DNA from 2 places in the Methylobacterium sp. HMF5984 genome. Region 2 is predicted to be linked to the other one. Evidence: predicted binding sites of a transcription regulator. Region 2 holds the regulator's gene; the other holds the start of a gene.
The links. The regulator HrcA, encoded in region 2, represses chaperone genes, less so after heat shock. The targets are predictions, from matches to a motif close to GTTAGCACTCNCNNNNNGNGAGTGCTAAC.
Positions count from the first base shown of each region.

Region 1: the regulator HrcA is predicted to act here: its motif matches at 1,993-2,021, upstream of groES (co-chaperone GroES).

Region 1 is NZ_JBJFLN010000001.1:1,701,714-1,705,685, reverse strand. It holds gene glyS (glycine--tRNA ligase subunit beta) at 1-296, shown strand, start outside; gene ACFZ8E_RS08100 (endonuclease domain-containing protein) at 514-867, shown strand; gene ACFZ8E_RS08095 (magnesium transporter CorA family protein) at 877-1,878, opposite strand; gene groES (co-chaperone GroES) at 2,090-2,377, shown strand; gene groL (chaperonin GroEL) at 2,461-3,972, shown strand, end outside.
Region 2 is NZ_JBJFLN010000001.1:2,064,158-2,068,129, forward strand. It holds gene ACFZ8E_RS09840 (MFS family transporter) at 1-98, opposite strand, end outside; gene ACFZ8E_RS09845 (DUF1236 domain-containing protein) at 343-1,188, shown strand; gene hrcA (heat-inducible transcriptional repressor HrcA) at 1,375-2,469, opposite strand; gene rph (ribonuclease PH) at 2,618-3,331, shown strand; gene rdgB (RdgB/HAM1 family non-canonical purine NTP pyrophosphatase) at 3,328-3,960, shown strand.

The DNA of each region.
Region 1 (3,972 bases), 360 kb from region 2:
GCGCCTACGATGCCGAGCCCGATGCCGTGCTCGCCGCCGCCGGTCAGCCCGAGGAGCGGGCGCTGGCCGAGGCTTTGGCGACGGCGCGGGCCGAGGCCTCGGCGGCGGTCGCGAAGGAGGATTTTGCCGGCGCGATGCGGGCGCTCTCGCACCTGCGCGCCCCGCTGGACGCCTTCTTCGAGCACGTCACCGTCAACGCCGACGACGCGGCGCTTCGCGAGAACCGCCTCGCCCTCCTCAACGCGCTGCGCGCCGCAACCCGCGAAGTCGCAGACTTCTCGGCGATCGTGGGGTGAACCGCGGGTCCCTTCTCCCAGGGGGAGAAGGGCAGGACGATCTACACTTCCGATAGGATGAAGCGCGGGTCCCCTCTCCCGTCCGGGAGAGGGACAGGGTGAGGGATGCGCCTTCTCCGGATGAACCTGTCCCCTCACCCCAATCCACTCCCGAACGGGAAAGGGAGTGCGTCGCGCATCCGCGAGATCGCGTCGGCGTGTGAGGTCAGGTCATGGCATGCCGAACCCGACGCAGCGTGCGAAGAGTTTGCGGGCGGCGCAGACCGGTGCGGAGGCACGGCTCTGGCGCATCCTCCGCAATCGGCAGCTGAACGGGCGCAAGTTCCGGCGGCAATGGCCGATCGATCGCTACGTCGTCGATTTCGCCTGCATTGAGGCGAAGCGCGTCGTCGAGGTCGTGGGTGCGACGCATGGATCGCAGGCCGCGATCGCGTCCGATGCCGATCGGACCGAATGGCTCGGACGATGCGGGTTCGAGGTCGTCCGCATCGCCAACGCCGAGATCGACGAAAACCTCGACGGCGTCCGCGAGACGATCCTCGCCGTGATCGAGCGGCGCGATGTCCTCTGACGCGCCGCCTCAGAACCAACCCTTGATACGGAACACCACGATCGGGATGATCGCGCTCGCGAGGATCAGGCTGAGCGCGTAGGGATAGCCGTAGGCCCAATCCAGCTCGGGCATGTGCTTGAAGTTCATCCCGTACATCGAGGCGATCAGCGTCGGCGGGACGCCGACCACCGAGACGACGGTGAGGACGCGGAAGACGTTGTTCTGCTCGATGTTGATCAGGCCCAAGGCCGCGTCGAGGAGGAACTGGACGTTCTCCGAGAGCCGGGTCTCGAACTCGTCGAGGGATTCGATGTCCCGGCGGATCGTCTCGAAGCGCGCATCGGTCTCCTCCTGGGCCAGCACCTGCTCGCAGGCTCCGGCGACGAAGGGCACGATGCGCTCGAGGCCAAGCAGGCTCGCCCGGATCTTGCCGAGCACCTTCCCGCGGCGGGCGATGCCCCGCAGGATGCGCTTCAGCGCCAGGTCGCGGCGGCGCGGCGGAGCCTTCTCGTCGGATTTCGACGGTCGGGCGCGCACGTCGAAGTCGAAGATCCGCGTCGAGAGGCCGTCGAGCTCGGCGCCCATGTCCTCGAGCGCATCGGCGAGGCTGTCGACCAGCTCCTCCATCAGCAGCAGGAAGACCTCGATCCCGGTCTTGGCGACCTCCCCCTCGTCGATCCGCTTGCGCACCTCGGTGAAGGCGCGGAGCTCGTGGAAGCGCACGGTGACGAGGTGGTCCGGCGTCAGGACGAAGCCGAGCGGCTTGAGCAGCGAGTCGGTGCTCTCGAAGGTCACCATCGGCGTCGAGAGCGACAGGCCGTTCTTCAGCCGGCGCAGGCGGCTGGAGCTCTCGACCTCGGACAGCGCCTTGCGCGAGGGCACGCGGATGCCGGTGGCCTCCTCCACCGCCCGGGCCTCCTCGGGGGTCGGATCGTTGAGGTCGATCCACACGGTCTGGGTCGGGACGGCGGCGCGACCGCCGGTGTCGCTCGGCGCGAGCGCGCCCTCGGGGCCGTGCAGGCTGAGCATGAAAGGGAATTCCGTCGGCGCTTGCGATGAGGGAGAGAAACCCGGCGCGCGACGGCCGCCGCGGGGTGCGACAGACTTGACTCGCCAAGGGGCCGCCGCTATCTCGCCCGCAGCCTTGGCACTCATCTTCCACGAGTGCTAACGGCCAGGGTTGGACGCGGGTCTCCGCTGCATCAACGCCGATTTGCGAATTCAAACAAGAGGGCAGCTCATGAAGTTCCGTCCGCTGCACGACCGGGTCGTCGTCCGCCGCATCGAAGGCGAAGAGAAGACCAAGGGCGGCATCATCATCCCCGACACCGCCAAGGAGAAGCCGCAGGAAGGCGAGATCGTCGCCGTCGGCCCGGGCGCCCGCGACGAGGCCGGCCGCATCAACGCGCTCGACGTCAAGGCCGGCGACCGCGTCCTGTTCGGCAAGTGGTCGGGCACCGAGGTCAAGATCGACGGTCAGGATCTCCTGATCATGAAGGAATCCGACATCATGGGCGTCGTCGCCTGACGTCTTCGGACACCTGACGTAACCGCCCTTCGAGGCCCGCCCGGGTCTTGGGGCTTCTCCACCAACGAAAAGGAATCCTGCACATGGCAGCGAAAGACGTTCGTTTCTCCTCCGACGCGCGCGACAAGATGCTCCGCGGCGTCGACATCCTCGCGGATGCCGTCAAGGTGACGCTCGGCCCGAAGGGCCGCAACGTCGTGATCGAGAAGAGCTTCGGCGCGCCGCGCATCACCAAGGACGGCGTCACCGTCGCCAAGGAGATCGAGCTCTCCGACAAGTTCGAGAACATGGGCGCCCAGATGGTGCGCGAAGTGGCCTCGAAGACCAACGACATCGCCGGTGACGGCACCACCACCGCGACCGTCCTCGCCCAGGCGATCGTCCGCGAAGGCGCCAAGTACGTCGCCGCCGGCATGAACCCGATGGACCTGAAGCGCGGCATCGACCTCGCCACGGCCGCCGCGGTCAAGGACATCATCGCGCGCTCCAAGAAGGTCGCCTCGTCCGAGGAGGTCGCCCAGGTCGGCACGATCTCGTCGAACGGCGACAAGGAAATCGGCGAGATGATCGCCCACGCGATGCAGAAGGTCGGCAACGAGGGTGTCATCACCGTCGAGGAAGCCAAGACCGCCGAGACCGAGCTCGACGTCGTCGAGGGCATGCAGTTCGACCGCGGCTACCTGTCCCCGTACTTCATCACGAACGCGGAGAAGATGGTCGCCGAGCTCGAGGACCCCTACATCCTCATCCACGAGAAGAAGCTGTCGTCGCTCCAGGCGATGCTGCCGGTGCTCGAGGCCGTGGTGCAGACCGGCAAGCCGCTGGTCATCATCGCCGAGGACATCGAGGGCGAGGCGCTCGCCACCCTCGTGGTCAACAAGCTGCGCGGCGGCCTGAAGGTCGCGGCCGTGAAGGCGCCGGGCTTCGGCGATCGCCGCAAGGCGATGCTTGAGGACATCGCGATCCTCACGCAGGGCCAGATGATCGCCGAGGATCTCGGCATCAAGCTCGAGAACGTCACCCTGCCGATGCTCGGCCGCGCCAAGCGGATCCGCATCGAGAAGGAGACCACGACGATCATCGACGGTTCGGGCGAGAAGGCCGACATCGAGGCGCGCGTCGGGCAGATCAAGGCGCAGATCGAGGAGACCACCTCGGACTACGACCGTGAGAAGCTCCAGGAGCGCCTGGCCAAGCTCGCCGGCGGCGTCGCGGTCATCCGCGTCGGCGGCGCGACCGAGGTCGAGGTCAAGGAGAAGAAGGACCGCGTCGACGACGCGCTCAACGCCACCCGCGCTGCGGTGGAAGAGGGCATCGTGCCCGGCGGCGGCACCGCCCTGCTCCGCGCCAAGAAGGCGGTCGCCGCCCTCTCGAGCGACAACCCCGACGTCCAGGCCGGCATCAAGATCGTGCTGAAGGCGCTCGAGGCCCCGATCCGTCAGATCGCCCAGAACTCGGGCGTCGAGGGCTCCATCGTCGTCGGCAAGATCACCGACAACACCAGCTCCGAGTCCTACGGCTTCAACGCCCAGACGGAAGAGTACGTCGACATGATCCAGGCCGGCATCATCGACCCGGCCAAGGTCGTGCGCACC
Region 2 (3,972 bases):
AGGTTGCCGGACGACGAGGCGACGATCGCCCGGATGCGGCGGCTGCGGTCGGCCGCCACGTCTTCGGCGGTTGGCGCGATCCCGATCGAGTCGGACATGCTGGCTCCCTGTCTCCGTCGTTCGGACGGCGCATTCTTGATACGGGCGACGTTACAGGCGGGGACCGGGACCGCCTAGGCCGCGTGGGCGCGCGAACGAGGATGCCCACCGCCCGTGTCACGTCGTCTCCGAGCGGCAGGCTCCGACGGAACGCTTTTCGGGACTGTACCGTTTCGGGGCGGTGACTTCGTCGGTCGGCGACGGACGTGGCCTTTCAACAATAACGGGACGGGATCGAGCGCCATGAACAAGATCTTTCGCGGAACGGTGACGGCCGCCGTGCTGGTGCTGGGCACGGCCACGGCCTTCGGCCAGGGCGGCCCCGGCGGCGGTGCCGGCGGGCCGGGCGGCGGCGGCGGACCGGGCGGCGGCGCCGGCGGACCGGCGGGCGGTGCTGGCGGCGGCGCCGGCGGTGGCATGCGCGGCGGTGCAGGCCCTGGCGGCGGTGCTGGCGGTGGTGCCGGCGGCGCGATGCGCGGGAACGACGCCGGCGGCCCGGCGGGCGGCGCGGCCGAGCGCGGCGGGCCGGGCAGCGGTGCCGATCGCGGGGCGCCGGGCGGTGCGGAACGCGGCGGTGCGATGCGCGACGACGGCCCCGGCGGTAAGCCCGGCGCCCGCGACGAGCGCGGCGGCCCCGGGCGCAACGAGACCGGCGGCCCCCGCGGGGATCGCGACGGTCCGGCGGCGCGCGACGGACGCGGCGACCGTGATGGTCCCGGCGCCCGTGACGGCCGGGGCGATCGCGACGGCCCCGGTGCCCGCGGCGACCGCGACGGTCGTCCGGATCGCGGCGCCCGCGGTCCGCGCGGCGGCGGCGAGGCCCGCGGCGCCTATGGGCGTCTCGGCGGCGCCGAGCGCACCCGGTTCCGCCAGGACCTGTTCCGCAGCGGCGTGCCGCGCCTGGCGGCCGGCGCCTTCGCGCTCACCGTCGGCACGGCGATCGCCCGCAGCTATGAACTGCACCGCCTCCCGCCGGCGATCGTCGAGCTGGCACCGGAATACGAGGATTACAGCTACGTCCTCGTGGACGACGACATCGTCATCGTCGATCCGGACACCTACCAGATCGTGGACGTGATCCGCGGCTGAGGCGAAAACCCGCGCCGGCCTGCCCTCCCTCCTCTGCGGGGGAGGGTGTGCCTCGTGGCGGCAAGGGTCGGGAGAGGCGGGTGCGTCGTCCGGATACGGCGCTCCCCCTCTCCCGATGTGCTTCGCGGGCCGACATTCCGCGCCAACCGAGGGGCGCGGCGGCGCATCGGGCGAGCGGCCCCGGCCCTACGTCCCGCGGTCGAGCATCCGCGAGACGACCCGCGCCGTGTAGTCGACCATCGGCACGATGCGGGCGTAGTTCAGGCGCGTCGGGCCGATCACGCCGACGACGCCGACGATGGTCTGCGAGCCGTCGCGGAACGGCGCCGCGATCAGCGACGAGCCGGAGAGCGAGAACAGCTTGTTCTCCGAGCCGATGAAGATCCGCACCCCGTCGCCGCCCTCGGCGCGGGCGAGCAGGTCGATCACGTCCTTCTGCGTCTCGAGGTCCGAGAACAGCAGCCGCATCCGCTCGAGGTCCTCGATCGCGCGAAGGTCGTCGAGCAGGTTGGCCTGCCCGCGCACGATGAGCTGGCGGGCCTCGCTCGGGCCGACGGACACGGCGAGGCCCGCATCGACCAGGCGCTCGGTGATCGCGTCGAGCTCGCGCTTCATCGCCTGGCGACCCGCCTCGATCTCGGCGCGCAGGCCGCCGAGGGTGCGGCCGTGCAGGCGGGCGTTGAGGTAGTTCGACGCCTCCTGCAGCGCGCTCGCCGGCAGGCCCGGCGGCAGGTCGAGCAGGCGGTTCTCGACCGAGCCGTCGTCGGAGACGAGCACCACCAGGGCGCGTGCCGGATCGAGCCGCACGAACTCGATGTGCTTGAGCTGCACGTTGGTCTTGGTCGTCAGCACCACGCCGGCTCCGCGCGAGATGCCCGAGAGCAGGCTCGACGCCTCGGCCAGCGCCGAATCGAAGGTGTGCCGCGAGGCCGCCGCCCGCATCTGCGCCTCGATCCGCTCCTGCTCCTCGCGGCCGACATCGCCGAGCTCGAGCATCGCGTCGACGAAGAAGCGCAGGCCCAGCTCGGTCGGCAGGCGCCCGGCGGAGGTGTGCGGCGCGAAGATCAGCCCGGACTGCTCCAGGTCGGACATCACGTTGCGGATCGAGGCCGGCGACAGGGTCATGGGCAGGATGCGCGCGAGGTTGCGCGATCCCATCGGCTCGCCGGTGGAGAGATAGCCCTCGACGATCTGCCGGAAGATCTCGCGGGCACGCTCGTTCAGCGCGGCGAGGGCCTGCGCCTGCGGCGGTTGGGAGAAGGGTCGGGAAAACTCGGTCACGCGCGGTTCCTGGCCGATGATTGTGTCCCGCTAAAGCCTGCGGATCAATCCATGGGCTTCTCATACGGCGCTCGGGCGCTTCGGGTTGCCGCGTGTGGCGGCGCAGCCTAAGCACCCCGCTCGAATTCGGGAATCAGGAGAACGCCGCATGCGGCCTTCGAAGCGCGCGGCCGACGAGTTGCGCAAGGTCACGCTCGAGCGCTCGGTCGCCCGCTACGCGGAGGGCTCCTGCCTCGTGACCTTCGGCGAGACCCGGGTCCTGTGCACCGCCTCGCTGGAGGAGCGCGGGCCGCACTGGCTGCGCGGCTCGGGCAAGGGCTGGATCACGGCGGAGTACGCCATGCTGCCGCGCGCCACGCACGAGCGCACCCGCCGCGAGGTCAATTCCGGCAAGCCCTCGGGCCGGACGCAGGAGATCCAGCGGCTGATCGGGCGATCTCTGCGCGCCGTCACCAACCTGCCGGCGATGGGCGAGAAGCAGATCACCGTCGACTGCGACGTGATCCAGGCCGACGGCGGCACCCGCACGGCATCGATCACCGGCGCCTGGGTCGCGCTGCACGAGTGCTTCGCCTGGATGCGCGCCCGCTCGATGATCTCGGTCGACCCGCTGCGCGACCACGTCGCCGCCATCTCCTGCGGCATCGTCAAGGGCGCCGCCGTGCTCGACCTCGACTACGCCGAGGATTCGGGCGCCGAGACCGACGCCAACTTCGTCATCACCGGCACCGGCGGCCTCGTCGAGGTTCAGGGCACCGCCGAGGGCAAGCCGTTCTCGGAGGACGAGCTGCTCGCGCTGCTCCGGCTCGCCAAGGGCGGCGTCGCCGACCTCGTCGCCCTCCAGAAGCAGGCGATCGCATGAGCCACCGCATCCTCTCGGGCCGGGTCGTGATCGCGACCCACAATGCCGGCAAGCTGGTGGAGATGCGCGAGCTGCTCGCGCCCTTCGGCGTCGAGGCGGTCTCGGCCGGCGAGCTCGGGCTCGCGGAACCCGACGAGACCGGCACGATGTTTTCCGAGAACGCCGCGATCAAGGCGGTCGCCGCCGCCAACGCCGCGGGCCTGCCGGCCTTCGCCGACGATTCGGGCCTGTGCGTCGATGCGCTCGATGGGGCGCCCGGGCTGTTCTCCGCCCGCTGGGCCGGGGCGTCCAAGGACTTTTCCGGCGCGATGGCGCGGATCTTCGCGGAGCTGGACCTGCGCGGGGCGAGCGACCGGAGGGCGCACTTCGTCTCGGCCCTGGTGCTGGCCTGGCCCGACGGCCACACCGAGCTGTTCGAGGGCCGCGTCTTCGGCGACCTCGTCGAGCCGCGCGGCACGGCCGGCTTCGGCTACGACCCGATGTTCCGGCCCGACGGCTTCGACCGCACCTTCGGCGAGATCGCGTCGGAGGAGAAGCATGGGGTCGACTGGCAGACCGGCGACGCCCTCTCGCACCGGGCACGTGCCTTCGTGAAGCTCGCCGCCGCATGCCTGCGCCGGCCGGGCTGAACGGATCGGGCG